Regions from separate parts of the Streptomyces sp. YIM S03343 genome, predicted to be linked through region 2. Evidence: riboswitches for the same ligand, from Rfam matches in the RefSeq annotation. Region 2 holds a riboswitch; each other region holds the start of a gene.
The links. Region 2 has a riboswitch for cyclic di-AMP ahead of ACSYGN_RS10055 (M23 family metallopeptidase). Riboswitches for the same ligand answer to the same signal wherever they lie in the genome.
Positions count from the first base shown of each region.

Region 1: linked by a shared signal. The riboswitch ahead of ACSYGN_RS24125 (transglycosylase family protein) and the one ahead of ACSYGN_RS10055 (M23 family metallopeptidase) in region 2 are both predicted to bind cyclic di-AMP.
Region 3: linked by a shared signal. The riboswitch ahead of ACSYGN_RS38450 (C40 family peptidase) and the one ahead of ACSYGN_RS10055 (M23 family metallopeptidase) in region 2 are both predicted to bind cyclic di-AMP.

Region 1 is NZ_JBPUKX010000001.1:5,509,164-5,519,435, reverse strand. Features, by position in the region: gene ACSYGN_RS24155 (class I SAM-dependent methyltransferase) at 54-1,352, opposite strand; gene ACSYGN_RS24150 (NAD(P)/FAD-dependent oxidoreductase) at 1,856-3,259, opposite strand; gene ACSYGN_RS24145 (Ppx/GppA phosphatase family protein) at 3,725-4,675, opposite strand; gene ACSYGN_RS24140 (DUF501 domain-containing protein) at 4,836-5,354, opposite strand; gene ACSYGN_RS24135 (FtsB family cell division protein) at 5,495-5,971, opposite strand; gene eno (phosphopyruvate hydratase) at 6,244-7,524, opposite strand; gene ACSYGN_RS24125 (transglycosylase family protein) at 8,092-8,781, opposite strand; cyclic di-AMP (ydaO/yuaA leader) riboswitch at 8,785-8,955, opposite strand; gene ACSYGN_RS24120 (transglycosylase family protein) at 9,154-10,218, opposite strand.
Region 2 is NZ_JBPUKX010000001.1:2,354,284-2,364,555, reverse strand. Features, by position in the region: gene ACSYGN_RS10070 (DNA gyrase/topoisomerase IV subunit A) at 1-1,081, opposite strand, end outside; gene ACSYGN_RS10065 (M16 family metallopeptidase) at 1,599-3,002, shown strand; gene ACSYGN_RS10060 (M16 family metallopeptidase) at 2,999-4,387, shown strand; cyclic di-AMP (ydaO/yuaA leader) riboswitch at 4,963-5,128, shown strand; gene ACSYGN_RS10055 (M23 family metallopeptidase) at 5,141-5,902, shown strand; gene ACSYGN_RS10050 (GntR family transcriptional regulator) at 6,130-6,825, shown strand; gene ACSYGN_RS10045 (HPr family phosphocarrier protein) at 7,144-7,425, opposite strand; gene ACSYGN_RS10040 (bifunctional acetate--CoA ligase family protein/GNAT family N-acetyltransferase) at 7,605-10,272, shown strand, end outside.
Region 3 is NZ_JBPUKX010000002.1:596,115-606,386, forward strand. Features, by position in the region: gene ACSYGN_RS38440 (glycerol-3-phosphate dehydrogenase/oxidase) at 1-508, shown strand, start outside; gene ACSYGN_RS38445 (hypothetical protein) at 475-1,986, opposite strand; cyclic di-AMP (ydaO/yuaA leader) riboswitch at 2,314-2,474, shown strand; gene ACSYGN_RS38450 (C40 family peptidase) at 2,531-3,943, shown strand; gene ACSYGN_RS38455 (hypothetical protein) at 4,184-4,660, shown strand; gene ACSYGN_RS38460 (NAD-dependent epimerase/dehydratase family protein) at 4,870-5,925, shown strand; gene tpg (telomere-protecting terminal protein Tpg) at 5,960-6,514, opposite strand; gene tap (telomere-associated protein Tap) at 6,524-8,917, opposite strand; gene tgmA (putative ATP-grasp-modified RiPP) at 9,229-9,420, shown strand; gene tgmB (ATP-grasp ribosomal peptide maturase) at 9,435-10,272, shown strand, end outside.

The DNA of each region.
Region 1 (10,272 bases), 3.2 Mb from region 2:
CCGGGTGGAGCGGGGCCCCTGCCGTGTCGGTACGACGACGGCTTCGGTCCGCTTCAGTTCCAGGCGCGGGCGCGCAGCGGCAGGCCGGAGGTGCCGTCGTCGGGGGTGCGGACGGCGAGGACCTGGTTGACGCCGATGCGGTTGCGTTCGAAGGCGACGGCGGAGGCGGCCATGTACAGGCGCCAGACGCGGGCGCGGGCGGGGCTGGTGAGCCGTACCGCCTGGTCCCAGCCGTCCTCCAGACGGGTCACCCAGCAGCGCAGGGTGAGGGCGTAGTGCTCGCGGATGGACTCGACGTCACGCACCTCGAACCCGGCCCGCTCCAGTTGGGTGACGGTGCTGCCGAGGGGGGCGAGTTCGCCGTCGGGGAAGACGTAGGCGTCGATGAACTCGTCTACGTGATACGTCGTCTCGTCGCGCTGCGGGGGGCGGGCGATCTGGTGGTTGAGCAGCCGTCCGCCGGGCCTCAGCAGTCCGTGGAGGAGTACGGCGTACTCCAGATACCGTTCGGCGCCGACGTGTTCGGCCATGCCGACGGAGGCGATCGCGTCGTAGGGGCCGTCGGTGACGTCCCGGTAGTCCTGGACGCGGATCTCGACGCGGTCGGTGAGCCCGGCGTCGGCGACGCGCTTGCGGGCGTAGGCGGCCTGCTCCTGGGAGAGGGTGATCCCGGTGACGTGCACACCGTGCTCACGGGCCGCGTGGACGGCCAGGGAGCCCCAGCCGCAGCCGACGTCGAGGAGGCGCTGACCGGGTTTCAGGCCGAGTTTGCGGCAGATCAGTTCGAGCTTGTCGTGCTGGGCGTCCTCCAGGCCGGCCGCGGGAGGCGGGGCGGACCAGTAGGCACAGGAGTACACCATGGACGGGCCGAGGACGAGTGCGTAGAAGTCGTTGCCGACGTCGTAGTGGTGGCTGATGGCGCGGCGGTCGGTGCGGCGGGTGTGAAGGTTGCGGTAGCGGCCTGGGGCCTCCTCGGGGGGCGGGGCGGGCGGCAGCGGCAGTCCGGCGAGCCCCACGAAGCCTCGTAGCGCCGCCCGGAACTCCGGGTCGCGCAGTGCCTGGAGGGTGCTGCGGCTGTCCTCGCCGCGCTCCCACACGGAGCCGGAGAGCAGGTCGAGGGCGGTGTAGAGGTCGCCTTCGATGTCCAGCTCACCGGCCACCCAGGCGCGGGCCAGGCCCAGTTCGCCCGGCTTCCACAGCAGTCGGCGCAGGGCACGGCGATGACGTACGACCAGTGCCGGCGCGTCCGGCGGGCCCGCCTGCGACCCGTCCCAGGTCCGGACACGCAACGGGAGCGGGGCTCCCAGCAACTGTTCGAGCAGGTGCTTCAGCCGCGGCGCGACGTCGGTCATGGCGCACACCTCCGAAGGGGGCATCCCCGTCCCGGCGGGCCGGCCGCCGGGGCGCGGGGAGGGGGTCTCGGAATGTCCAACACCACGTAAACACCCGCGGGGCCCGGCCGCAGTCCCCCACCGGCGTCACGGATGGCAAAAGACCCGAAGAGACCACGGAAATGCCCCTGGGACGGCGGGAAAATGCCCGTCGGGTCCCCCACCATGCCCGACGGATCCCCCGTACCGACGGATCCCCCGTACCGACGCATCCCCAACGCCCGGCGGATCCCCAGCTCCCGAGGGATGCCCGAGTCCCCGAGGGGTTCCCGACACCCGACGGATCCTCGAAATACCCGACAGGTGGCGAAAACACCGAAGGGCCTCCCGCACCACGGATGGCGGGAGGCCCTTCGGCTCGGACCGGACCGGGTCTGCAACCGGGGGTCAGGAGACCGGCAAGGCAATCGACGAGGCAGCCGACAAGGCGACCGGCAGGGCAGTCGGCTACGCGACCGGCAGGGTCAGGATGCCTTGGCCTTCTCCTCCGTCTTGGCGGCTGCGGCGACTGCGGAGGCCGCGGCGGCCACGGGCTTGGGCCGGGCGGCGGCGTAGAACTCGTCGCGCGGGTTCTGCATCGCGCCGAGGGAGACGACCTCGCGCTTGAGGAACAGTGCGAGGGTCCAGTCGGCGAAGACCCGGATCTTGCGGTTCCAGGTGGGCATCGCGAGACCGTGGTAGGTGCGGTGCATGTACCAGGCGATACGGCCCTTGAGCTTGATCTGCATCTTGCCGACGACGATCATCGCCACGCCCTTGTGGAGGCCGAGGCCCGCCACCGCGCCCTTGTTGGTGTGGCTGTACTCCTTCTGGGGGAAGCCCCGCAGCCCGGAGATGACGTTGTCGCCGAGGACCCTGGCCTGGCGCAGCGCGTGCTGGGCGTTGGGCGGGCACCAGGCGTTCTCGTTACCGGCCTTGCGGGCGGCGACGTCGGGTACCTGGGCGTTGTCGCCCGCGGCCCAGATGTAGTCGGTGCCCTGGACCTGGAGGGTGGGCGCGCAGTCGACGTGGCCGCGCGGGCCGAGCGGCAGGCCGAACTCGGCGAGCACCGGGTTGGGCTTGACGCCGGCCGTCCACACGACGGTGTCGGAGTCGACCTCCAGCCCGTTCTTCAGCACGACGTGCCCGTCGACGCAGGATTCCATGGAGGTGGAGAGGTAGATCTCCACGCCCCGGCTCTCCAGGTGCTCCTTGCCGTACTGGCCGAGCTTCGGGCCGACCTCCGGCAGAATCTTGTCGGCGGCGTCGACGAGGATGAAGCGCATGTCGTCGCGGGACACGTTGGTGTAGTACTTGGCCGCGTCCCGGGCCATGTCCTCGACCTCGCCGATGGTCTCCGCCCCCGCGAAGCCACCGCCGACGAAGACGAAGGTGAGCGCCTTGCGGCGGATCGCGTCGTCGGTCGTGGAGTCGGCCTTGTCTAGCTGCTCGATGACGTGGTTGCGCAGACCGATGGACTCCTCGATGCCCTTCATGCCGATGCCCTGCTCGGCGAGGCCGGGGATCGGGAAGGTGCGGGAGACCGCGCCCATCGCGATGACCAGGTAGTCGAAGGGCAGCTCGTACGGCTCGCCCACGAGCGGCGTGACCGCGGCGACCTTGCGGTCCTGGTCGATGCTGGTGACCCGGCCGGTGAGCACCTCCGCCTTCGGCAGCACACGGCGCAGCGGAACGACGACGTGGCGCGGGGAGATGTTGCCGGCGGCGGCTTCGGGAAGGAAGGGCTGGTAGGTCATGTACGAGCGCGGGTCGACGACCGTGACGGTCGCCTCGCCGTAGCGCATCTTCTTGAGGATGCGTCGCGCTGCGTACATGCCTACGTACCCACCGCCTACTACGAGGATCCTGGGACGCTCCGTGGTGCTCATGGGATCGAGTATCCACCTGGCCCAAGGGGGGTGTTCGTGAGCCCCTTCACAAGGTTGGACGGGGTCTGTGTTACACTGCGCGGCTCGCCCGATCCAGACAGGTCCCCCGGAGGCGCCCCGGGCGGGAACGGCCGTTCACCAAGGACCGCTGTCCATACGGCATGAGCTGCCCGTCCTCCCCTCCGGGAACCCGCGGACAGCGCGGCGTGCACCACCGGGAGGCACCCTCGCCGCACGCCGGTAGCGCGTTTCTGAACATGTTCACAGGGCCCTACAGTCCCTGGAAGGGTCTATCGGACCCCTTCCGTCGAGCGCCACGCCCGTTTTCCTTGTGAAGAACTTCACGAACTTTCCAGGCGGCCCGTCAGCGAGTGCTTGACGAGCCGCCCTTGCCCCGCTCATACGGCATCCGCCCTGCTCAGCGGTGGCTGCCGACGCGGCCGTCACCGGGCCGTCACCGGGACGTCAGACGGGCCGGGCCGCCGACCAGGCGATGCCGTCGAGGATGTCGTGCTCGCTCACCACGACCTCCCGCGCCCCGATCCGCTCCATGATCGACAGAAGGACCAGGGCTCCGGCGGCGATCACATCGACCCGGCCGGGATGCATGGCACCGATCGCCGCACGTTCGGCGTGCGTGGAGTGCGTCAGCCGGTCGGTGATCTCGCGCACACGGTCGTAGGGCACCCGGGAGTGGTGGATGGCGGCGGAGTCGTAGGCGGGCAGGTTCTGGGCGATGGCCGACACGGTGGTCACCGAGCCGGCGAGGCCGACCAGCGTGCGCGCCTCGTGCAGCGGGACCGTCTCCTCGACGCGGTCGAGGGCGGCGTCGATGTCCGCCCGCAGCGCGGCGATCTGCGCCTCGGTGGGCGGATCGGTGACGGCGCCGTCCTGCACCAAGTGCCGCTCCGTCATGCGCACACAGCCGACGTCCACGGAGCGCGCGGCGCGCACCCGGTCGTCGCCGACCACAAACTCGGTGGAGCCGCCGCCGATGTCCACCACGAGGAACGGCCGGGCGAAGCCGTCGGTGCCGGTGAGTTCCTTGGTGGCGCCGGTGAAGGACAGCTCGGCCTCCTGCTCCCCGCTGACCACCTCGGGCTCGACACCGAGGATGTCCAGCACGCCCCGCACGAACTCGTCCCGGTTCTCCGCGTCCCGGGAGGCGGAGGTCGCCACGAACCGCACCCGCTCGGCACCGAGTTCCTTGATGACGGCCGCGTACTCACGGCAGGCGGCGAAGGTCCGCTCCAGCGCCTCGGGGGCGAGCCGCCCGGTCCGGTCGACCCCCTGCCCGAGCCGCACAATGATCATCCGCCGGTCCAGCTCGACCAGTTCCCCGGTGGCAGGGTCGGCATCGGCGACGAGCAGCCGGATGGAGTTGGTACCGCAGTCGACGGCGGCGACACGGGTCATGGGGTTCCTTCACAGCAAGGTCGGTGTATCCAGCCCGTCTGGGGGTCCCCCCTGCTCGAAGAGCTTGGGGGAGTTTGAGGACGAGGCCGTTCAGGCCGAAAACGGGGTCCGGGGGCAGCGCCCCCGGGGTCGGGAACGGGAAGGGGCGGCGGGGGCGAACTCACTCCCCGCCCCCCACACACGGCCCCTTCCGCCACCACTCCGGCAGCATCGCGATCGCCTCGTCCCCGAGCGGATTCACCCCAGGCCCGGCAGCCAGCGAATGCGCCACCAGCACATGAAGACACTTCACCCGATCCGGCATCCCCCCGGCACTCGGGAACCCGGTCAGCTCCTCGATCGCGTCGCGCCGCCGGATGTAGTCCTCATGAGCGGCGCGATACGCCGCGGCCAGCTCCGGATCCGTACCCAGCCGCTCCGTCATCTCCTTCATCACGCCCTCCGCCTCCAGCGTGCCGATCGCGGAGGCGGCGCGCGGGCAGGTGAGGTAGTAGAGCGTGGGGAAGGGCGTGCCGTCGGGCAGCCGCGGGGCGGTCTCGACGACGTCCGGCTGCCCGCACGGGCACCGGTGCACGACGGCGCGCAGGCCGCGCGGGGGACGCCCGAGCTGCTCCTTGAAGGCTTCGACGTCCGCGTCGGTGGGCTCGGTGCGCGGGGTGGACGGCGGGGGCGTTTCCATGCGTGTCTTTCTGTCGGTCGCAGCGCTCTCGGTCGCAGCGCTCTCGGTCGCAGCTGTCGTCGCTCTGCATCGCTGCGGGTCGCGGGTTGCGGGTCGCTCCGAACGCTACCCGCAGCGAGGAAACACGACGAACGACGACGTCAGCGCCCGGCGGCGTCCGCCTTGTCGACCCCGTCCCACATATTCGCGTACCAGGACCGGTCGGCGGCCCCCTGCTGCGTGTGCGACTGCTTGGTCACCCCGGGGTTGATCACGATGTACCCGGTCTCGCCCGGGAGCACGTAGTGCAGCCGTTCGCGGATCCGCTGCTCGGCGTACGCGTCGTCCTGCCAGCGCGCCTTGAGGTCACGCAGTTGCTCGACACGCGCCGCGGCCTGGCGCTTCTGCCGCTGGAGGTCGGCGATCTCGGCGCGCTGGGAGACGTACTGGCGTATCGGGTAGGCGAGCGCGACCACAAGCGTGCACACGACGATGGCGAGCAGGGCGGCGCGGCCGGTGAGCCGGGAGCGGCGGGCCTGGCGTTTGGTCTGGGAGCGGTAGACACGCTCTGCGGTCTGTTCGCCGAGCAGCCTCAGCCGCGTCGCGGTGGAGAACCGGTCCCGGTTCTTCACGGCCATGGTCCCCGCCTCCCGTTCCGTCGGGTGCCGTCACCCGCATCGTCCTACGCCGCGTACGCGGCGTACGCACCCACACTCGGCCCGCACGCCCGTACGCCCCTACGTCCGTACACGCGCCCGCGCACCTACGTCGTCCGCACACCGGACGCACGCACCCGCGCACACCGTACGTATCCGCACGCCGCGCGCAGACGCACGTACGTCCCCGGACACGGTACGGGACCGCGTACGGGGACGTACGTGCGACTGGCTGAGGCTTGACCTCGGCCGGGTCAGCCCTTGAAGCGCGGGAAGGCGCTGCGGCCGGCGTACACCGCGGCGTCGTCGAGGATCTCCTCGATGCGCAGCAGCTGGTTGTACTTGGCGACACGCTCGGAGCGGGCCGGGGCACCGGTCTTGATCTGGCCGCAGTTGGTGGCGACGGCCAGGTCGGCGATGGTGACGTCCTCGGTCTCACCGGAGCGGTGCGACATCATGCACTTGTAGCCGCTGCGCTGGGCGAGCTCGACGGCGTCGAGGGTCTCGGTGAGCGAACCGATCTGGTTCACCTTCACCAGCAGGGCGTTGGCGCTGCCCTCCTCGATACCGCGGGCCAGGCGCTCCGGGTTGGTGACGAACAGGTCGTCGCCGACCAGCTGGACCTTGTCGCCGAGCTTGTCGGTGATGACCTTCCAGCCGGCCCAGTCGTCCTCGAACAGCGGGTCCTCGATGGAGACGAGCGGGTACGCCGCCACGAGCTCGGCGTAGTACTCCGTCATCTCGGCGGCGGAGCGCTCCTTGCCCTCGAAGAGGTACTTGCCGTCCTTGTAGAACTCGGAGGCGGCGACGTCGAGCGCGAGGGCGATCTGCTCGCCGGGGGCGTAACCGGCTTCCTTGATGGCCTCGAGGATCAGGTCGAGGGCCTCACGGTTGGAGCCCAGGTTCGGGGCGAAGCCGCCCTCGTCGCCGAGGCCGGTGGACAGGCCCTTGGTCTTCAGGACCTTCTTCAGCGTGTGGTAGACCTCGGCACCCCAGCGCAGGGCCTCGGAGAAGGACTCCGCGCCGATCGGGGCGATCATGAACTCCTGGATGTCCACGTTGGAGTCGGCGTGCGAGCCGCCGTTCAGGATGTTCATCATCGGCACCGGCAGCAGGTGCGCGTTGGGGCCGCCCAGGTAGCGGAACAGCGGGAGGTCGCTGGCCTCGGAGGCGGCGTGGGCGACGGCGAGCGAGACGCCGAGGATGGCGTTGGCGCCGAGCGAGCCCTTGTTGTCGGTCGCGTCCAGGTCGAACATGGCCTGGTCGATCAGGCGCTGCTCGGTCGCGTCGTAGCCGACCAGCTCCGGGCCGATCTGCTCGATGACGGCGAGGACGGCCTTCTCGACACCCTTGCCCTGGTAACGGTTGGGGTCGCCGTCGCGAAGCTCGATGGCCTCGAAGGCACCGGTGGAGGCGCCGGACGGGACGGCGGCACGACCCGTGCTGCCGTCGTCGAGGCCGACCTCGACCTCGACCGTGGGATTGCCTCGGGAGTCCAGGATTTCCCGGGCTACGACGACGTCGATGGACGGCACGAGCATCTCCTTCTCGGAATGTGACGCATGTGGTGCGGGGTGCACGTGGGCCTTTGACGGCCATGGTGGAGCCTTGCGACTAGAGCCTAACCGTCTCTGGGCAGTCGGCCAGCCGACCGACCGGTCCAAGGACTGGGTCAGACGGTACCCAATTGTTTCACCACGGAACAAAGCGAGGGTGGAGAACGCCTCGAATACACCCGGAGAAGAACACCGGTTGACCCTCCGGGGCACAGCCGGAAACGCGCCGGGGCATACCGAGGAACGCGCCGGGACACGCCGGAACACGCCGGGAACACCACGAATACGCCGGAACGCGGCGGAATGCGCCGGAGTTCACTTGTGAATTGCCCCGGAGAACCTGCAGAAGACCGGAGAACGCCGGAGAACGCACCTCGTGGGTGCGGAGAACGCCGACGAACCCGGAGAACGCAGAACCCCGCCCCGGCGCGTACGGGGGAATGCGCGCCGGGGCGGGGAGACCATGGGAGTCGCGGGACCCTCACGGGGCCTCAACTGTCATGGCCGGGGATGTGAGGGGCCTGTGGCTCAGCTGGCCACGGACTGTCACTTCAGGTGCAGCTGCTGGCCCGGGTAGATCAGGTCGGCGTGCTCGACGACGCCCTTGTTGAGCTTGAACAGCTTCTGCCAGCCGCCGTTGACGTGGTGCTTCACGGCGATGGAGCTGAGCGAGTCACCCTTGACGACCTTGTACTCGCCGTCACCCTTCTTGACCTTCTTGCCGGTCGGGGTGGTGACCGTCTTCGAGGCGGACTTCGCGGCCGGGCGCTGGGCGGAGCGGGAGGCGGCCGGCTTCTCGGTGGAGCGCTTGGTGGTGGCGGAGCCGGTGGAGCCCGAGGACGACGCCGTGCCGCCGTTGTAGGCGGCACCGGACAGGCCCGTGCCGCAGACCGGCCAGGCGCCCTTGCCCTGGGAGGCGAGAACCTTCTCGGCGATGGCGATCTGCTGCGCCTTGCTGGCCTGGTTGGCGGTCGGCGCGTACGCCGTGCCGCCGTACGCGGCCCAGGTGGAGGCGGAGAACTGGAGGCCGCCGTAGTAGCCGTTGCCGGTGTTGATGGCCCAGTTGCCGCCCGACTCGCACTGGGCGACGGCGTCCCACTCGGAGGCGGTGGCGGCGGAGGCGGTGCCGGCGGCCATCAGCGGGGCGGCTATCGCGGCGCCGGTGACACCGACGACGGCGACGACACGGGTGGCCTTGGACGGACGACGGTGCTTGCCCTTGCTGGAGAACAGCATGGAAGATCCCCTCACCGACGCCTGCGAGGTGAGCTGTCGGGTTCGGGCCGGTTGAGTTGCCCGGTCACACCTCCTGAGGAGGCATGACTTCACCCCTAGCCGGAACCGGCGTTCGACTGCCGGGCCCGGCGCCTACCTTGGGTCCCCCGCTCCTGCCTACGGCGCTTGACGCGACGACTGTTCCCGGACTGCCGCTGGCAGGACTCGGCGTAACGACGGCCGGGGCCCGGGGTGCCGGGCGGCATTGACCGTAGACACACGGCTCATGGAATTTCAAAGACGATCAGGGCTTCTGAGACTGATCCCACACTTTCACCAAAGTGGACATTACCGTACGAAACGGTGCATCAACTCCCGCTCGATTTCGCCCGTTTACGAACCGATCTGCAGAGTCTGACCAGCCGTGATGCGGTCGGGATCGGAACCGATGGTCTTCTTGTTCATGGCATAGAGGTGCCGCCACCCGCCGTCGAGGTCCAGGGCGTCCGTGATGGAGATGAGGCTGTCCCCGGCACGGACGGTGTACGTGCCGTCGGTCTGCGAGGCGTGCCGCCCGCCGGTGGAGTCGCTGGAGAGGCCGCCCTCGCCCTCGTCGCTGGCGCCACGGTGCCGTCCTGAGCCGAGGGCACCGGTGTCGACCAGGGCCGAAGTCCCGTCGGCCTGAAGGGAATCGTCCGTCGTGTCACCCGTCGGCGCCTCGGTCGGCGAGGTGGTCGGGGACTGCGAGCCGGTCGAGCCGGACCCCGTGGACTTCGTGGAGTCCGTCACACCGGAGGAGTCGGACTTACCGTTCTTGTCGGACTTGCCATTGTTGCTCTTCCCCTTGGACGACGAGGACGACCCGTTGCCCGAGCTGGACGAGTTGTCGGTCGAGGAGTCCGACAGACCGGATGAGACCGGCACATCGGACGAGTCAGAATCATCCTTCGAGTCCGACTTGTCCGAAGAGTTGGAGTTGCCTGAGTTGCCGTTCTCGTCCGACTGTGAGTTGTCCGACGACCCTGACGACGAGTCGGAGTTCTCGTCGTCGGCGACACCCGTGTCGACCGAGGCGTTGCCCGAGTCCTTGTCCAGTCCGTAGAGCGCACCACAGGTCGCCCACGCGTCGGCACCCTGGTCCGCGAGGATCTTCTCGGCGACGGCTATCTGCTGCTGCCGGCTGGCCTGGTCGGCACGCGCGGCATAGTCGAGACCGCCGTACTGCTCCCAGTCGGCCTGGGTGATCTGGAGGCCGCCGTAACGCCCGTTGCCTATGTCGGCACTCCAGGCGCCGTCGCTCTCGCACTGGGCGACCTTGTCCCATGTGGTGCCGTCGGCCGCGTGGGCGCTCGCCGCGCCGAGCAGCGGGATGGCGATGGCGGAGCCTGTCACACCGGCCGCGACGATGAGGGCCGGGGCCTGACGGGGGCGACGATGACGACCGTTCCCGGAGAGCATATCGGGGCCTTTCACGAGACAGCAGTGACCAGCGCGGCGTTTGAAGCTCGGTGT
Region 2 (10,272 bases):
CCTTGAGGCCCAGGGTGAGCGGCTGGCCGTCCACCAGAGCGACGTTGTTGATGCCGAAGGACTCCTCCATCGGCGTCAGCTTGTAGAGCTGCTCCAGGACCGCCTCCGGCACGAAGCCGTTCTTGATCTCGATGACCAGGCGCAGGCCGTGCTGGCGGTCGGTGAGGTCCTTGACGTCGGCGATGCCCTGGATCTTCTTCGAGCCGACCAGGTCCTTGATCTTGGCGATCACCTTCTCGGGACCCACCGTGAAAGGCAGCTCGGTGACGACCAGGCCCTTGCGGCGCGCCGTCACCGTCTCCACCGACACCGTGGCGCGGATCTTGAAGGTGCCGCGGCCCGACTCGTACGCGTCGCGGATGCCGGCCAGGCCGACGATCCGGCCGCCGGTGGGCAGGTCGGGGCCCGGGACGAACCGCATGAGGGTGTCCAGGTCCGCGTTCGGGTAGCGGATCAGATGGCGGGCGGCCGCGACGACCTCGCCGAGATTGTGCGGCGGCATGTTGGTCGCCATACCGACGGCGATGCCGGACGCGCCGTTGACCAGGAGGTTCGGGAAGGCGGCCGGGAGGGCCGCCGGTTCCTGCTCCTGGCCGTCGTAGTTGGGCGCGAAGTCGACCGTGTCCTCGTCGATCGACTCGGTCATCAGACCGGTCGCCGCGGCCATCCGGCACTCGGTGTACCGCATGGCGGCGGGCGGGTCGTCGTTGCCCAGCGAGCCGAAGTTGCCGTGGCCGTCGACCAGCGGGAGGCGCATCGAGAAGGGCTGGGCCATGCGCACCAGGGCGTCGTAGATCGACGCGTCGCCGTGCGGGTGCAGCTTGCCCATGACCTCGCCGACGACCCGCGCGCACTTCACATATCCGCGCTCAGGACGCAGTCCCATCTCGCTCATCTGGTAGACGATGCGGCGGTGCACCGGCTTGAGGCCGTCCCGGGCGTCGGGCAGGGCGCGGGAGTAGATGACCGAATACGCGTACTCGAGGAAGGAGCCCTGCATCTCGTCCACGACGTCGATGTCGAGGATCTTCTCCTCGTACGAGTCGTCGGGCGGCGGGGTCTTCGTGCTGCGGCGGGCCATCCTGCCGGCTCCTCCTGTTTCCTGGTCGCTCGCCTGCGGGGCACGCCCCTTCGGCTCGCTCGTGCTGAAGCGTGAACGGGATCTGCTGCGGACCATTGTGGACCGCTGGACTGACAACGCGGACCGGGACCGGTCGCGGCAGGGGCGCGCGAAGGCGCCCTGACCTGCGCGTCAGCGGCCCGGAACGGGTCCGCCGAGGGTCCGGCGACGCCCGCGCGGGGCAGCCGCGCCGCCCTCGCACCGTACCGCCGCGGTTCCGTACCGTACCCGCGCGGCCCTCGAACGGTACCCGCCGTGGCGCCGCACCGTGTTCTCGCCGCACCCGCACCGTACCGCCGTGTCCCCGGCGCCCGCGCCCTCCACATACCGCGGCCGCCGGGGGACGATCTCGCTCTGGGCGTACGGTCTCCGGGAACTTCGCCGCGGCACCGCACGCTTGCATACAGTGGCAGGACCGGCAGGATTCTGCAGTTCCGACCACAGTTTCCGCCAAAGCTCCGCGAGCGAAGGGACGTACATGCCCATGGGTCACACGGCCACAGCCGAGGCAGGCTCCGGGGGCCTGACAGCGACCGAGCACCGCCTGGCCAACGGTCTGCGCGTGGTGCTCTCCGAGGACCACCTGACCCCGGTGGCGGCGGTGTGCCTCTGGTACGACGTCGGCTCGCGCCACGAGGTCAAGGGGCGCACCGGTCTGGCTCACCTCTTCGAGCACCTGATGTTCCAGGGCTCCGCCCAGGTCAAGGGGAACGGTCACTTCGAGCTGGTGCAGGGCGCCGGCGGTTCGCTCAACGGCACCACCAGCTTCGAGCGCACCAACTACTTCGAGACCATGCCCACCCACCAGTTGGAGCTCGCCCTCTGGCTGGAGGCCGACCGCATGGGCTCCCTGCTCGCCGCCCTGGACGACGAGTCGATGGAGAACCAGCGCGACGTCGTGAAGAACGAGCGCCGCCAGCGCTACGACAACGTGCCCTACGGCACCGCGTTCGAGAAGCTCACCGCCCTCGCCTACCCGGACGGCCACCCCTACCACCACACCCCGATCGGCTCGATGGCCGACCTGGACGCGGCCACGCTGGAGGACGCGCGCGCGTTCTTCCGCACCTACTACGCGCCGAACAACGCCGTCCTGTCGGTGGTCGGCGACGTCGACCCGGCGCAGACGCTCGCCTGGATCGAGAAGTACTTCGGCTCCATCTCGTCGCACGACGGCAAGCCCGCGCCCCGCGACGGCTCGCTGCCGGAGGTCATGGGCGGGCAGCTGCGCGAGGTCGTCGTGGAGGAGGTGCCGGCCCGCGCGCTGATGGGCGCCTACCGGCTGCCGGAGGACGGCACGCGCGCGTGCGACGCCGCCGACCTGGCGCTCACCGTCCTCGGCGGCGGCGAGTCCTCCCGTCTCTACAACCGGCTCGTACGGCGTGACCGCACCGCTGTCGCCGCAGGGTTCGGCCTGCTGCGGCTGGCCGGGGCGCCCTCCCTGGGCTGGCTGGACGTGAAGACGTCGGGCGACGTCGAGGTCCCGGTGATCGAGTCCGCCATCGACGAGGAACTCGCCCGCTTCGCCGAGGAGGGCCCCACGCCCGAGGAGATGGAGCGCGCCCAGGCCCAGCTGGAGCGCGAATGGCTGGACCGGCTCGGCACGGTCGCGGGCCGCGCCGACGAACTGTGCCGCTACGCGGTCCTGTTCGGCGACCCGCAGCTCGCCCTCACCGCCGTCGGGCGCGTCCTGGAGGTGACCGCGGAGGAGGTCCAGGAGGTCGCCAAGTCCCGGCTGCGCCCCGACAACCGCGCGGTGCTCGTCTACGAGCCCGCCACAGGCGCCGACCAGCAGTCCGCCGAGGACGCCGGGCACACGGAGGACCCGGAGTCCGCGGCGACCGTGGAAGCCACCGACGACAACGAGGAGGCGGCCAAGTGACCGAGCTGGCCACGATGGAGTTCCACCCCCGGCCCCAGGCGGGCACGGCCAGGCCGTGGGCCTTCCCCGCACCCGAGCGCGGCGCGCTGGACAACGGTCTGACGGTGCTGCGCTGCCACCGCCCCGGCCAGCAGGTCGTCGCCGTCGAGGTGCTCCTCGACGCGCCCCTGGACGCCGAGCCGGCCGGCCTCGACGGTGTCGCCACGATCATGGCGCGCGCGTTCTCCGAGGGCACCGACACGCTCTCCGCCGAGGAGTTCGCCGCCGAGCTGGAGCGCTGCGGCGCCACCCTCGACGCGCACGCCGACCACCCCGGTGTCCGGCTGAGCCTCGAAGTCCCCGCCTCCCGGCTCCCCAAGGCGCTCGCGCTGCTCGCCGACGCCCTCAGGGCGCCCGCGTTCGCCGACAGCGAGGTCGAGCGGCTGGTGCGCAACCGCCTCGACGAGATCCCCCATGAGCTGGCCAACCCGGCCCGCCGTGCAGCCAAGGAGCTGTCCAGGCAGCTCTTCCCGGAGACCTCCCGCATGTCGCGCCCGCGCCAGGGCACCGAGGAGACCGTCGAGAAGATCGACTCGGCGGCGGTGCGCAGGTTCTACGAGCGGTACGTACGTCCCGCGACGGCCACCGCGGTCATCGTCGGCGACCTCACCGGTGTCGACCTCGACGAACTGCTCGCGGACACCCTCGGCGCCTGGACCGGCGCCCCCGCCCGGGACCGTGCCGTGCCGTCGGTGAGCGCGGACGACACCGGACGGGTCGTGATCGTGGACCGGCCCGGCGCCGTCCAGACGCAGCTGCTCATCGGCCGGATCGGCCCCGACCGCCACGACCGGATGTGGGCCGCCCAGGTGCTCGGCACCTACTGCCTCGGCGGCACCCTCACCTCCCGCCTCGACCGCGTCCTGCGCGAGGAGAAGGGCTACACCTACGGCGTGCGCGCGTTCGGCCAGGTCCTGCGCTCCACGCCGGACGGCACCGGCGCGGCGATGCTCGCCATCAGCGGCTCCGTCGACACGCCGAACACCGGGCCCGCGCTCCAGGACCTGTGGACGGTGCTGCGCACGCTGGCAGCGGAGGGGCTGACCGACCCCGAGCGGGATGTCGCCGTGCAGAACCTGGTCGGCGTGGCGCCGCTGAAGTACGAGACCGCCGCGGCCGTCGCGAGCACGCTGGCCGACCAGGTCGAGCAGCACCTGCCCGACGACTTCCAGGCGACGCTCTACCGGCAGCTCGCCGCGACCGGCACCGTGGAGGCCACCGCGGCGGTCGTGAGCGCCTTCCCGGTGGACCGCCTGGTGACCGTCCTCGTCGGCGACGCGGCGCAGATCAAGGAGCCCGTCGAGGCCCTCGGCATCGGCGACGTCACGGTCGTCACGGCGGAGTAGTCACACGGCAGCGACAAGCGCGCGTGCCGACATCAGGACGGCACGCGCGCGTGCTCGCATCAGGCGCCACGCGCGTGCCCGCATCGGACCGAGGCGTGCCTCACCCGGCAGGGCGTCGCTCGACGGGCCGCTGTGCCGCAGCCGTTCCAGGGCAGCCGCGGAGCGCGACGGCAGGGGGGCAGCAATAGCGGGCACACCGGCGCCCGCCGTAGGCCACCGGGACCGCGAGTCCGGAAGCATGGCGTGCGTGAGCCTCGTTCCGTGGCCCGCCGTGTCGCACGCGCCGCGGCGGCACCCGCACCTGAGCACGTGGACACGCGGGCGCACGAGACCCTCCGTGCGGCGACCGCGCCGACCCACGCGCGTGGGCCCGGGCGGCTGAGGCGCCGTCAGAGCGCGAGCCTCGTTCACCAACGGGACCGCCAGGGCTCCCGTTTGCCCGATTTGAGGCCGAGGGGCCCTGTCTGTCCTGTGGCATGCGCTACAAAAGTCGTGATCCGTTTGAGGACGGAAAGCCGCCCCGTCTAGCGTCGTCCGGGCCTGTCCGTCAGGCAGCACGCCGCACCCGCGGCACCGGACAGCCATCGCCGAGTCCCCGTACGGCGCGAGCCAGGGGAGCCGGGGACCCACAGCAGTCCCCTGGGGTGAATCGGGCGCCCGCGCGTGCAGCGAGGGGGTCCGTAGGAGACCTTCCTGCTCCGAACCCGTCAGCTAACCCGGTAGGCGAGAGGGAAGGAAAGGACCACCCACTTCATGGCGTCGTGCGCCACCGGGAAGCACCGTCGGCCCAGCCGGATGCAGCGTTCCACCGCCCAGGCCGCCGGTATCGCGGCCCTCGCCACCGGCGGCGTCGTGGGCACCCTCGCGGCTCCCGCACTCGCGGCCGAGGACTCCGCGCAGAACGCGGTCGAGACGAGCGGCCTCATCCCCGTCGTAGCCCTGGGCGACAAGGTCGCCGACAAGATCGACGCCCAGGCCACCGCCCAGCAGGCGGCCGCCGAGCGCAAGGAGGCCGAGCAGGCCGCCCGCAAGCGCGCCGCCGAGCTGGCCCAGAAGGCTCGCGAGGCCAAGGAGCGCGCCGCCCGCGAGGCCGAGCGCAAGCGCCTCAACACCTTCGTCGCGCCGATCTCCCACTCGTACGTCTCCACGGGCTACGAGGCCAGCAGCTCGCTGTGGTCCTCCGGCGCGCACACCGGCATCGACTTCCACGCCGCGAGCGGTACGACCGTCCACGCGGTGGGCTACGGCACCGTCGTCGAGACCGGGTGGGGAGGGGCGTACGGCAATCAGATCGTCATCAGGATGAACGACGGCACCTACACCCAGTACGGCCACCTGTCGTCCATCGCGGTGTCCGTGGGTCAGCGGGTCGTCACCGGCCAGCAGATCGGCCTGTCCGGTGCGACCGGCAACGTCACCGGACCGCATCTGCACTTCGAGGCCCGTACGACCGCGGAGTACGGCTCCGACATCGATCCCGTCGCCTACCTCCGCCAGCACGGCGTGAACGTCTGACACTCGCTGCCACCCACCCCGCGCGCGGGCGTACACCGACGCGCGGCAGGCATCCCGCGGGGCCCCGGCTCGTCCGAGCCGGGGCCCCGCGGTGTTTTGGGCGGCCCACTGTCCAAAAAATATCCCCGGATTCCGGTCCGCCGTCGGAAATTCCGTCCCGTTGCAATAGAGTCACGGAACACATGTCAATCGTCGACGTTTCACGGGGATTAAGGCGGAGGTCGGTCATGCGTATTCCGGCGCACTCGGTGTGCACCGCGATCCGGGACGACATCGTCGCCGGTGCCTACGAACGCGGCAGCCGCCTCACCGAGGAACTCCTCGCCCGCCGCTACGGCGTCTCCCGCGTCCCCGTCCGCGAGGCCCTGCGCACCCTGGAGGCCGAGGGCTTCGTCGTCACCCGGCGGCACGCGGGCGCGTGCGTCGCGGAGCCGACCGAGCACGAGGCCGCCGACCTGCTGGAGATGCGCATGCTCCTGGAGCCGCTCGGTGCCTCGCGGGCCGCCCAGCGCCGCACCGAGGCCCATCTGAAGGTGCTGCGCGGCCTGGTCAGGCTGGGCCAGGAACGCGCCCGGCGGGGCAACAGCGAGGATCTGCGCTCCCTGGGCAGCTGGTTCCACGAGACGCTCGCCCAGGCGTCCGGCAGCCATGCCCTGACCTCGATGCTCACCCAGCTACGGCACAAGATCGCCTGGATGTACACGGTGGAGGCACCCGCCAGCCCGGTCGACTCCTGGGCCGAGCACGGTGCCATCGTGGACGCGGTGGCGCGCGGCGACAGCGAGCGCGCGCGGGCGATCACCGCCCTGCACACCGAGCGTGCGACGGCCGCCCACCGGCTGCGCTTTTCCGGCGGCCCGGACCGTCTGGAGCGTGTGAGGACTTCGCAACCTCCCGTAAACATGACGGGTCTACGGCATTAACACGCGCACCGTATACAAAGAAGTGTTATTCCGCAGGGATGTATTTCCGCTGCCCGGATTTCCGCGCCCCGGTGTATTCCGCCGGTGCGCCTTTTGCATGCCCGCGTGACGCGTTCGATGTATGCCCCGGGTAATTCCATGCGCGCCGCGGTGACATCGCGGCCGGTGTGGCGAAACTCACGAGCGGTTCTGGAAAGCAACGGCGCCCGGAAAGCGACGCCGCCCGGGAACGGCATGGCCCGGGAGCGGCGACGCCCGGGTACGACAGAGCCGCGCCACCCGTAAGGGGGACGCGGCTCCGTGGTGTCTCGCCGTGGTTCAGACCGTCTCCGGAAGCTCCTCGAGCCCCTCGGCGACCAGCTTCGCCAGCCGGTCGAGAGCGGCCTCCGCGCCCTCGGCGTCGGAAGTGAGGACGATCTCCTCGCCGCCCTGGGCACCGAGGCCCAGGACCGCCAGCATGGACGCCGCGTTGGCGACGGTGCCGTCGGCCTTGGTGATCGTCACCGGGATGCCTGCGGCCGTGGCGGCCCGGACGAAGATGGAAGCGGGACGGGCGTGGAGGCCCTCGGCCCAGCCGACGTTGACGCGGCGCTCAGCCATGTGATGCTGCCCTTCAGAGTTCTCAGGGTTGTCTAGACCAGTGTTGCATATTGTGAGGAGTGTCCGGATGGGCCGTCCGGCCCGTCCGGGAACGGCCGCCGGGTCGCGGCCTCGGCCCGGTCTGCGTCCTCACAGGCTGCCCCGCGCCGTTGTCATGGGCGAGCCGTACGCTGGGCCCCATGCAGAGCTCGCCGGACCGGCACGAGTACCCCGCCCACTGGGAAGCCGACGTGGTGCTGCGTGACGGCGGCACCGCGCGGATCCGGCCCATCACCGCCGACGACGCCGACCGCTTGGTCAGCTTCTACGAGCAGGTCTCGGACGAGTCGAAGTACTTCCGTTTCTTCGCGCCCTACCCGCGGCTGTCCGCGAAGGACGTCCACCGCTTCACGCACCACGACTTTGTGGATCGGGTGGGACTCGCGGCCACCGTCGGCGGCGAGTTTATCGCCACCGTGCGCTATGACCGAATCGGCCCCGGCGGGACACCCGCCTCCGGACCCTCCGACGAGGCCGAGGTGGCCTTCCTGGTGCAGGACGCGCACCACGGGCGGGGCGTCGCCTCCGCCCTCCTGGAGCACATCGCCGCCGTCGCGCGCGAACGCGGCATCCGCCGGTTCACCGCCGAGGTGCTGCCCGCCAACACCAAGATGATCAAGGTGTTCAGGGACGCCGGCTACACCCAGAAGCGCAGCTTCGAGGACGGCATCGTGCACCTGGAGTTCGGCATCGAGCCCACGGACCGCTCGCTCGCCGTCCAGCGCGCCCGCGAGCAGCGCGCCGAGGCCCGCTCGGTGAGGCGGCTGCTCGCCCCCGGTTCCGTCGCCGTCGTCGGCGCGGGCCGCACCCGCGGCGGCGTGGGTCACGACGTCCTCGGCTACATCCGGGACGCCGGGTTCACCGGCCGCCTGTACGCAGTGAACCAGGCTCTTCCCGAGGGGCAGAAGGAACTCGACGGCGTCCCCGCCCACCGCTCCGTGCGCGAGATCGAGGGCCCCATCGACCTCGCCGTGATCGCCGTACCGGCCGAGCAGGTGCCCCCGGTCCTCGCCGAATGCGGCGAACACGGCGTCCAGGGCCTCGTCGTCCTGTCCGCCGGGTACGCCGAGAGCGGCCCCGAAGGCCTTGAGCGCCAGCGCGAACTCGTCCGGCACGCGCGCGCGTACGGCATGCGGATCGTCGGACCCAACGCGTTCGGGATCATGAACACCGCACCCGGTGTGCGGCTCAACGCCTCCCTCGCCCCCGCCCTGCCCCGCACGGGCCGGATCGGAGTGTTCGCCCAGTCCGGCGCCATCGGCGTCGCCCTGCTCGCCCGGCTGCACCGGCGCGGCGGCGGTGTCACCGGGGTCACAGGAGTGTCGACCTTCGTGTCGTCCGGCAACCGCGCGGACGTCTCCGGCAACGACCTCATGCAGTACTGGTACGACGACCCCGACACCGATGTCGTCCTCATGTACCTGGAGACCATCGGCAACCCGCGCAAGTTCACCCGCCTCGCCCGGCGCACGGCGGCGGTCAAGCCCCTGGTCGTCGTCCAGGGCGCGGGCTCCGTCCCGACGGGACACGCCGTCCGCGCGACACGCCTGCCGCGCGACACCGTCTCGGCCCTGCTGCGCCAGGCCGGCGTGATGCGCGTCGACACGATCACCGAACTCGTCGACACGGGCCTGCTCCTGGCCCGCCAGCCGCTGCCGGGCGGCCCGCGCGTGGCGATCCTCGGCAACTCGGAGTCGCTGGGCCTGCTGACCTACGACGCCTGCCTCGCCGAGGGCCTGAAGCCACTGCGCCCGCTCGACCTCACGACGAGCGCCTCGGCGGACGACTTCCACGCCGCCCTGACGAAGGCCCTGGGCGACGACGAGTGCGACGCCGTGGTGGTGACCGTCATACCCGCGGTCGGCGAGGACGCCACCGGGTACACCGAGCTGGCCGAGGCACTCCAGTCGGCCGCATGGCAGGTCCCCGGGAAACCGGTCCTCGTCGTGCACGTCGAACTCGGCGCCCTCGCCGCGGCCCTGTCCTTCGCCGCGGGCACCGCGCCCGAGCCGGACACCGACATCACCACCGAGCCCGCCGGCGACGCGGCCGGCCTCGGGCCCCGCACCGCGGAAGGACCCGCCACCGCACCGCCGCCCGCCCCGGTCACCGGCACCGCAGCCCCCTCCGCCGCACCCGCCGCCCCCACCCCCACCCACGTCCACTCCCGCCTCATCCCCGCCTACCCCGCCGCCGAGCGGGCCGTCCGCGCCCTCGCCGAAGCCGTCACGTACGCCCAGTGGCGGGCCGACGCCGCCGTGCCCGGCAAGGTGCCCGACCACGAGGACGTCGACGCGGAGGGCGCCGCCGCCGTCATCGGCACCCTCCTCGCCCGCGGCCAGGGACTGACCCTCAGCGACGAGGAGACCTGCGAACTGCTCGGCCACTACGGCATCGACGTGCACCGCGCCCTGCCCGCGGCCACCCCCGACGCCGCCGCCGAGGCCGCCCGCACCCTCGGCTACCCCGTGGCCCTCAAGGCCACCGCCCCGCATCTGCGCCACCGCGCCGACCTCGGCGGCGTACGCCTCGACCTCGCGGACGAGCGGGAACTGCGGCGGGCGTACGGAGAGTTGACCGAGCTGTTCGGATCACCCGTGGAGCTGCGGCCGGTCGTGCAGCGGATGGCGCCACGCGGTGTCGACACCGTCATACGCGCCGTGATCGACCCGGCGGCGGGCGCCGTCATGTCGTTCGGCCTCGCCGGAGCGGCCTCGCAACTGCTCGGCGACATGGCCCACCGGCTGATCCCCGTCACCGACCGGGACGCCGCCACCATGATCCGGTCGATCCGGACGGCACCGCTCC
Region 3 (10,272 bases), on a different contig from region 2:
CCGGACCGCCGACATCTCGCGGCGGCACGCGGTGCTCACCTCGGCGGACGGGGTGACCACCGTGGTCGGCGGCAAGCTCACCACGTACCGGCGCATGGCCGAGGACGCCGTGGACGCCGCCGTAGCCGCTCGCCGGCTGCCCGCCGGGCCGTCGCGCACGGCGTCGCTCCCGCTCGTCGGCGCGGCCTCACCGCGCGCGCTCGCCGCCCTGGAGGCCCCCCACCGGCTGATCGAGCGCTACGGCACCGAGGCACCGGCCGTCCTCGCCCTCGGCGAGCGCGACCCGCACCTTCGCGAGCCCGTGCTGGAGGGCCACCCCGTCACCGGCGCCGAGCTGGTCTGGGCGGTGCGCCACGAGGGTGCCCTCGACACCGCCGACCTGCTCGACCGCCGTACCCGCATCGGCCTGGTCCCGGCCGACCGGGCGGCGGCCCTGGCGGGGGCCGCCGCCGCGCTGGCCGAGGCCCCGGGGGGTCAGCTGGTGGTCCCGAGGCCGGAGGTGACGTAGGCGCACTCGGTGTAGATGTAGCCGGAGCGCAGTTTCGCGGTGTCGGAGCCGGAGCTGGAGTAGGTGGAGCTCTTCGGCTTGTGCAGGAAGTACGTCGTGCCGGGCGGCAGGCTGATCGTCTTCTGCGGGTAGCTCCTGCCGCTGCTGCACGGCTTGAAGTTGCTCAGCAGCGTGCTGCCCCAGGAGTACGCGGTGCAGCCCCCGCACGGCTTGAGGGTGACGCTGCCGGTCACCGGGCCGGTGTAGAGGACCGTGATCTCGTCGGGGCTGTCGTTCTTGATGGTGACCGAGATGCTGCCGCCGGACGCCGTGGTCGGCACCTTCTTGCCCGCCGCGGGAACCGACTTGGCGATCTCGGCGGCGATCACGATCTTCTTGGCGCGGGCGCTGTTGCCGTCGTTCTTGTTGTCGTCGACGAACTTGTTCAGCGTCGTCATCGCCGAGTCGAAGTCGCCGTCCTTGTACTGGTCGAGCCCGCACTGGTAGCCGCCCGCCGAGGCGCTCCGGTCGGCGCGGTCGGCGGCCTTGCCGAGGCCGGCGCTCGCCTCGCTCGCGTTGGACAGCGTGCCGATCTCGGTGCCGAGGCTCTCCAGCCGGTCGACGGCCGCGCAGGGGTCGCCGCCGTGCACGTCCTTCGCCGCCTTGTCCACGGCGGAGCCGACCGCGGGTTCCACCTTCGCGGCCTGCTCCGACTCCGGGAACGTGGACAGGAGTTCACCGAAGCTGGCCCCCCAGTCGTTGCCGCCGGAGGCCAGACCGTCCGCCGCGCACTCGTACAGCGAGGTGGCCAGCCGGTCGTCGGGCCAGCGGGCGAGCGTGCCGAGCTGGTCCTTCGGCATGGTGCGCGGGACCGTGCGCAGATACTTCAGGGCCGGGATCGCGGCGCAGTACTGCTGCCGCCCGTAGGCCGCGCCGACGGTGGTGTAGTACGTCCGCATCCGCTCGGGGACCCGGTCGGCGGCCCGGGAGCCGGGATGGTCGGCGCTGAGGTCGCGGTAAGTGGCCAGCGCCGTACGGTAGTCGGCCTCCCCGCTCTCGAACGGCTGGGTGCCCGCCTTCGCGACCAGCCGGTCGGCCTTCTCCAGCCGGTCCAGGAGCATCTGCTGGACCGCCTCGTCGCGCGCCCGGTCGTAGAGGACACCGCCGCCGACGGGCACGGCGAGCAGCACCACCCCGAGCACCGCGGCCACCGGGGCGCGGCCCGGCCAGGTCAGCCGGGTGCGCATGCCCACCAGCGCGCCGTGCGCGGCGGCGGCCGCGAGGACGAGGGCGTAGCCGACGAGCGCGGCGCCCGGGACGCCGTCCGCGTCGGCGGGCAGCGCGACGAACAGCAGGATCACGGTGGCCGCCCAGCAGGCCGCCGCCCCCAGCCAGTGCCGTACCAGCACGTACCCGAGGCCCAGTCCGCTGAGGTTGAGCAGGGCCACCGCCGCGGCGCGCAGGCCGTCCGGCGGTGCGGGCGGCGGCCCCGACGGCATGGGCGGAATCGGTGGCGTGGGCGGGACCGGCGGAGGGTAGTACCCGCCGTTCGGTGGTCCGTACGGACCGTACGTATCTCCGGACATGGCGGATCCCCCCGGTCAACACTTGCCACAAGCCTATGAGTTGCCAGTGTACGGACGACACGGACGGCTCACCAGAACAAATGCACGAGCACAACAGGCGGCGCACCGGGGCGAGATCACGATGACGTATCGGACATTCCGCGCTTCAACCTTCACGGAAGACACACACGTTCGTTAAGTTGGTGTCTAGGCCGTACGACTCCCTCCGGCGAACCTCGCCGGGTCGCGCGGCCTCCGCCTAATCCGGTACGGCCCACACGTCGTCCGGAGCCGGGGACCCAACCGAATCCCGGGGTGAATCGGCCCGACTGCCCACCGGGGCACGGGCCGTAGGGCATACCTTCCGAGTTCCGTCGCCCGAACCCGTCAGCTAACTCGGTAGGCGGAGTACGGAAGGAGTACGTCCCCCATGGCGCCGGAACGCAATCAGCGTCGCGGAGGCTCCGGTCTCCCTGGCATGCGTGACTCCGATCCGTTCGGGGGAGGTGACGGTCCCAGCCGCGCCGAGGTGCAGCGGCGGATCGACCGCCTCTACGACCGGGCCGAGACCGACAGCAGGACGTTCAACGCGACGCGCGCGATGGCTCTCGGCACCTCGTCGTCCGCCGGTGCGCCGGTCGTCCGCCCGGCGTCCGGCAGGGCACGCGGCGGCTCCGATCCCGCCCTCGACAGCGTCACCCGGCAGTGGTTCGACGCGGCGAGGGGCTCGATCGGCCCCACCGTGGCCGCCGCCCTGCCCCGGGACCTGCTGCCCGGCCGCTCCCCCGCCGCCCTGCCGGGCCCCCCCGCGGAGCGCCCGGACTACAGCGCCACCATCCGCGAACTGGAGGCCGCCGCCCGCCCCGTCCTGGAGCTGACGGCAGGTACCGCTCCGGCACCGGCCGCCCTTCCCCCGGCCGAACGCACCGCCGCACTGCCGGAACTGACCGCGGCGCCCACCGAACTCCTGCCCCCGGCAACCGAACCGGCTTGGCCGCCCGCGCAACTGCCGCCCGCGCCAATGGACTCGGCACCCGGGACCGGCTCGATACCGGGCATCCCCGCGCAGCCGACGGCCGCCCGACCTGCCGTCACCGAGCCCCCCGCCCCGACGCCCGCAGTGCCCGGGGCATCTCCCGCACCCTGGGCGACGGCCACCCCCGCGACCCGGCCGAGCCCCGCCTCCACCGCCCATCCGGACCGCTCCGCGATGGGTCCCGCCAAGGAGCGCAACCGGCTCAAGCTGACCGCCGCCCACCAACTGCTGGCCCGCCGCACCGCCCAACTCGCCCCGCAGGCACCGGCAATACCGGCGGCTCCGGCCCCCATGGCACCCCAGACGCAGCCCACCTGGCCCACCGCACCCGACCCCACCGGCCAGTGGCTGCCACAGCAGCCCGATGACTACGGCACCACGACCTACGCGGCCCCCACCCCCACGGCGGCCCAGGACCCGGCCACGGGCAGCATCCCGACCGTCCCCTCCGCCCCGACCCTCCCCACGATCACCCAGCCGCCGCTTCAGGCCACCCCTGGCAAGGCAGCCGCCGCGCTGGACTTCGCGCGGGCCCAGCTCGGCCGCCCCTGTCTGTGGGGTGCCGCCGGACCCGAGGCGTACGACTGCGGCGGGCTCACCCAGGCCGCGTGGCGGGCCGCCGGGGTCACCCTGCCGCGCACCGCGCCGGAGCAGGCGAGCGCAGGCACCCTGGTTCCCCTCACCGAACTCCAGCCCGGCGACCTGCTGTTCTTCCAGGACGGCCCGAGCCATGTCGGCCTGGTCACCGGCAACGGACTGATGATCCATGCGCCGGGACCCGGCGCGTCCGTAAGGGAGGAATCGGTCTTCTTCGCCGGACCGCAGGCCATCCAGGGCGCGATCCGCCCCGCGTGAAGCACCGGTGTTTCCTGCGGGGCCGAACGACCTGTCGAACAGACCTGCCGAGTGTGCCCGCTCGGCGACGAATGTTCTGATCGTGTCACCGCTGTCGCCTCCTGCGCCGGACGTGTCTGTTTCGCGTAAGGCTTCGTGCTAAGACAGAGCGGCGTCGCTCACAGGAAAACACTTCCCGGCGGGCGTCGCATGTCACAACAGTCAGGTCCTTCGGGGCCGTAGGGGGAAAGGCACACATCAGTGAACCGAACCCGCACGACCGCCGCGCTGCTGGCCACGGCAGGTCTTGTCGGCGCCACCCAGCTGGGGCTCGCCGGGGCCGCGTCCGCGGCGCCCGCCACAGCGCAGGCAAGCGGCTGCCCGATCAGCATCAGCTACCCGTCGAGCTTCTATGTCGGCTCCAACGGCTGGGTGACCGGCAACGGGCTGTACTTCGGCATCAAGAACAAGAGCACCACGACCAGCTTCAAGAAGGTGACGTTCACCGTCACCAACGTGAAGAACATCCGCTTCGGCACCGCCACGCCGAAGGGCGGCTCGCTCACCGCCAGGACGTCAACGAAGGTGGCCGTCTACACCAAGACGTTCAAGCCCAAGGCGAAGCTCGGCTTCACCGTGCGCACACGGCTGCTCAGCACCAGCTCCTACAAGGTGAAGTTCACCCTGAAGGGCACGGGCTGGAACTGCGCGAACGACCAGGGCACCTGGGGCCGCTGAGCCTCCCAGCCGCTGATCGGCCGATCGACTGAACACCGGGGCCGGGCACGTGAGTTCACGTGCCCGGCCTTTGTGACGAGCTGCCCGCTCCAACACTCGCCGGTCAGCCCGGACACGACACTCGTAACGGTGGTTCGCCCATGGTTCGACTCGTCTGCTTCCGGCATAGTCCTGTTTGATCACCAGGTTCTGAGCGCACACTCGGCGGCATGAGACTTCTGGTGATCGGTGGATCAGTGTTCCTCGGGCGGGCGTTCGTCCAGGAGGCGCTGCGGCGCGGTGGGGAGGTGACCACCTTCAACCGAGGCAAGGCCCACGCCGACCTGAACGGCGTTGAAGTGGTGCGCGGCGACCGGGAGCGCCACCAGGATCTGGCGCGGCTTGCCGAGGCAGGTCCCTGGGACGCGATCGTGGATGTGTGCGGCTACGTTCCCCGCGTCGTCGGGGCCTCGGTCCAAGCCCTGGCCGAGTCCGCGTCGACGTATCTGTTCATCTCCTCGATCAACGCCCGCCCCGGCTGGCCCGCCGAGCCCGTGGACGAGAGCTCGCCCCGTCACCACGGCAGCAAGGACGCGGGCCCGGAGGACGGCGACTACGGAACGCTGAAAGCCGGCTGCGAGATGGCCGTCGAACAGGGCTTCCCGGGGCGCACCCTGATCCTTGAACCCGGCCTGATCATCGGACCGCACGACCTCACACGACGTGTCCCCTGGTGGCTGCGCCGCGCCGCTCAAGGCGGCCGGATGGCTGCTCCGGGCGCGCCCGACCGTGAGATGCAGCTGATCGACGCCCGCGACATCGCGATCTTCGGCCTGGACCGGATCGAAGCCGAGGACGCCGGGATGTATCTGGTCAGCGGCACTCCCGCGAACGCAACCTGGGGGAGGTTCCTGGGCGCCTGCGTCGCCGAGACCGGCGGCAAGGCAGAACTGGAGTGGGTGGACGACCGGATCCTGACCGAGCATGAGGTCAGGGTCTGGACCGAGCTTCCGCTGTGGGCCCCGCGGGAAGGGGAGACAGCCGCGGTCTGGAAGCCCAGTTCGGCCAAGGCTGTCGCCGCAGGCCTGCGCTGCCGCCCCATCGAGGAATCCCTCCACTCCACCGCCACCTGGCTCTTCGGCCCCGGCGGTCTCGACGAGGCGTTCGGCGACAATCGCACGGGACGGGAGGCCACAGGCATCACGCCCGAGCGCGAGCAGGCCCTGCTGACGGCGGCAGGCAGGCACGAAGCCGGCTGGCCCCGGACGTCCCGGTCCGCGGACTGACAGTGGCGCCGGGGCTGCGATGTACGCCGCCGGGTCAGAGATCGAGGTCGAGTTGCTCGATGCCGGTGAACTCCACCAGCAGGCCCTGGGCCCGGTTGCCGCGGTCGCGGAAGTACATCTCGCCCAGGCCCTCGGCCAGGATGGCCGCCAGCTGCTGTTCGGTGGCGCCGCCCTCCTGGGCGGTGAACAGCCGGGCCGCGTACTCGGGCGGCAGGGCCTGGTTGACGTACCGGACCCGGGGGTCGTCGGTGCTGCCGGGGGCCGCCGTGAAGCCGAAGCGGGCGCGGGTGGAGACGAAGATGCCGCCGGTCTGCGCCGCCTGCTTCCTCGCCGCGTCGCGGACCCTGGGCTGCCAGCGGCGGCGCACCTCGCCGGAGAGCTTGCGGGCCAGGTCCTGGCGGGGTCTGCGCAGCTGCTCCTTCACATAGCGCTCCACCGTGCGCTGCGAGACGCCCAGCAGTTCGGCCACCGCCCGGGTGCCCTTCAGCTGGCGTACCAGAAAACGCATCTGCGCGGGCGCCGACTTGGGCACCGGCCTGGTGAAGTGCTGGGCCGTGGCCCGGTCGATGCTGTCCCCGATGTTCACCATGGGGTCGGCCTACTCTTCCTCGTCCGGGGCGGCGATACGGCCGCTCTTGATGTACCGCGCCAGATTGAGGCGGTCGCCGTGCTCCTCGCGCAGGCCCTCCGCCCACAGCACGCTCTGGGTGCCCTCGTGCTTGACCATCCCCGGTGACACCCCGAGCCGGAACCCACCGGGCAGCGGCTTGCCGTCCCGGTGGGGCAGGATGTCCAGCGGGGAGGGCCCGCCGGAAGCGTAGACGGCGCAGTCCGAGAGGACCGCGACCGGGAACTGCCCGGTGGCCTCGGCGAGTTTCAGCATCTTGCGGTGCATGTTGACGCGTGCGGTGGAGATGACGGCCGCGCGGATGTCGGGCCGCCAGGTGGGCCGTTCCAGGGCCGGCCAGCGCTCCCCCGGGCGCCAGCCGGTGCGGGCCCGCTCGCGCAGCTTGCCGATGCCGCCCTTCACCGTGGCCTTGATCGCCGCGAGGACCAGCGCGAGGTCCGGGTCGCGGTCCTTGTGCCCGGCCATCGCGGTGAGGAACGCGTCCGGCGCCATGCCGGTGACCACGCCGAGGTCGGCCATGGTCGCCACGTAGGCGTCGCGCAGCCTGGTGTACCAGGCGTCCAGATAGGAGCCGCGCTCCGGGCGTACGTACGCCTCCAGCGGGGCGACGTCGTAGCCGAGTTCGAGCGCGTACGCCACGGTCGGCGTCGCGTACCAGGCCGCGCCGTCGGGCGGCTCGCCGTCCGGGGTGAAAGGGCTCGGCAGCCGCGGGTCGTGCCGCACATGGGAGAGGTCCACCAGCCAGGAGCCGGGCAGCGACGGGTCGAAGGCCGGGTTGTGGACGTGCTCCGGTGCGCCGAGGCCGACCACGGTGCGGTTGGCGGCGGCGGCGAAGGCCATGTTGACGTCGATGCCGACGAGATACGGCTGCATGCACTCCTCGTCGGTCAGCGGCCGGGCCCAGTCGTACGCCTCCTCGCACAGCGTCTCCGCCGGGGTGCGCTGGTGGAAGCGGGGCAGATGGGCGAGGAGCGGATGGCCGTCGGGGGCCTCGCAGGGGGCGCAGTCGACCGCCTCGGTGAGGGCGCCCGGATTCGGAGCGGACACCCACCGGCCCTCGGCGTCGCGGGCCGAGCGGGTCGGCGGGTGCAGGGCGGTCATCAGTTCCAGGCCGGTGACGGCGGTGGAGCCGCGCAACGTCATGACGCGGGTGGCGTACAGGCCGAGGACGCGGGCGAGTTCGGGCGCGGGCAGGGCTGCGGCGTCGCCCCAGTGGCGGGTGTCCAGGGCGTGCCAGGACGGCAGGCAGAGCTGTACGCACTGGCGGCGGGAGCCCTGGGCGGGCCGGTAGATGCGTGCCCAGGGTCCGAGACCGCGCCGGGTGAGCTGCCAGTCGGCCTTCTTGAGCTGCTTGACGACCTTGTGGGACTCGGGGATGCGGCCGGCCAGGCGCTCCTCGTCGGTGAGGGCGGCGGGCAGACCGTAGCGTTCGCAGGCGGCGGCCGTCAGCACCAGGAGCGGGTCGGCGTCCCTGCCGTGGCGGTGCAGCCGCGGCTGCCCGAGCCGTGCCTCGCCGAGCGCCCATTCCACCAGCGCCGGGAGGGACTTGGCGGGTACGTCGAGGACGAGGCCGCCGACGCAGTGGGCGACGGTCTCGCCGTCGGCGGTGTCCACGACGGCGAGCGGGCCGTGGGTGAAACGGGGGTCGGGGGCCTCGGCGGGGGCGGGTGTGCCGCGTCCGGCGGGGCGGCGGGACGTGGCGGGCTGCTTGCGGGGGGCGGCGCCCCGGCCGGGGGCAGGGCGGGGCGGGGCGGGGCGGGTGTCTTCCGGCGTGGTGCGCGTTCCAGGGGCGGTAGGCCTGGCAGTGGACGGCCCGATGGCGGGAGGCCCGGCGGCGGACGCCCTGGCAGCGGAGAGCCCGGCGGCCGTGCCACCGGCTGAGGGGGTCCCGGAGACAGAGGCCCCGGCAGAGGGGGGCAGGGCGGCAGACGCCCCGGCAGCGGGGTCGTTCGTGCCGGGTGACGCTTCACCCGCGGGTGCGGGGGCACCCGTAGACGCGTGCGCGGACGCGGAGCCCGGCTCGGGTGCAGACGCAGCGGCAGCAGCGGTCCCGGGGGCGGACGCGCCCCCGGTTCCCGGGGTGCCCGCCGCCGTTCTCTCCGGCGGCGGGCACCGCCGGGCCAGGCCCTCCAGCAGCCTGCGGTACGCCGTGAGCCGTTCCCCCTTGGGTTCGGCGCGGCCCGCCTCCCACGCCTCGATGCTCGGGACGCGCACCCCGAGCGCCTGCGCGACCGCCGCCCGGGTCAGGCCCGCCGCCTCGCGCAGCCTCACCCGCTCCGCGGGGGCGGGCAGCACGGTGCCGTCGTCCACCGCGGCGAGCAGCGAGTCCACCGCGGCGAACAGTCCGTCGGGCTGGTCCGTCATTTCCACAACCGTCTTTCTACCTGACACCCCGGTGCGCGCGTCCGAGGCGTGACACCGGTCACGGAAGCACCGTACGGCGACACGAGGAAGGCCACGTTATCTGAGTGGTTCTTGTGACAGATGGGGCTGATGTGACTGGCGTGAATTGCATCCTGCGCAAAGGTCCAGGTCCCGGCCTTGACTACGGAGAGTAAGGAAACCAATCACTCGTTCGAATCGTATTAGTCCACGGAAGCCGAATTCGGGCGGGTGAAATGACGTCACGACACAAACCGTCCGCTTGGCGAGGCAGCACCGAACAGGGAGAGACGATGCAACCGTTCGCACTCAACTACGCGCGCCCAGCAGCACAGTTGGATGCCACCACTCCGTATTCCTATGACTCCGGACTGCAGTTGAACGTGCTCCCCGACGGGCGGTTCGCTGCCACCGACCACGCGACACTGCGGGCCTGGGGGACCACGACCTCAACTGCGGGCTCCAAGACGCACTTCGACGACTGAGCACGGACCGCGACATGACCGTGCTCATCCTGACCTGTGAGGAGGATGTGACGGCCGACATGGTCGTCGTCCACCTCCACGAGACCGGCGTGCCCGTCGTCCGGCTCGATCCCGCCGACCTGACCCACGGCGTCGCCCTCTCGGGCGAGTTCGTGCACGGCGCCTCGCGAGGACACCTGTCCGTAGCGGGACGCCTGGTGAGCATGGCCGGCCTGCGCTCCATCTGGGTCCGCAGACCGGGCGTACCGGCGGCACGGGCGGCCCAGCCGTCCGAGTGGCTGACGGAGGAGTCCGCGCAGGCGCTCTACGGGCTGCTGCGCGGCACCGACGCACGCTGGATGAACCATCCCGACGCGGCCCGCCGGGCCCGTCACAAGCCCTGGCAGCTGGAGCTGGCGCAGCGCAGCGGACTCGCCGTGCCCGCCACCCTGATCACCACGTTCCCGCAGGCGGCGCGGGAGTTCGCACAGCGCTTCCCGGATCTGGTGGTCAAGCCGGTGTCCGGAGCGCATCCGCAGGAGCCGCCCCGCGCGGTACCGACCAGCCGGGTCGCCCCGGACACGGACTTCTCGGCCGTGGCCTTCGGCCCGACACTGCTCCAGCGGCGCGTCGCCAAACGCGCCGACATCCGGCTCACCGTGGTGGGCGACCGTCTGCTGGCAGCCCGCAAGGCGGTGGCGGCCGACGCCGACCCGGAGGTGGTGGACGTCCGCTTCGCCGTCTCCGCCGAGTCATGGCAGCCGGTGGATGTGCCCCCGCGGGTCGGCGCGGCGGTGCTCGGCTATCTCCGGAAGGCGGAACTCGCCTACGGGGCTCTCGACTTCGCAGAGGACGGAGACGGCATCTGGTGGT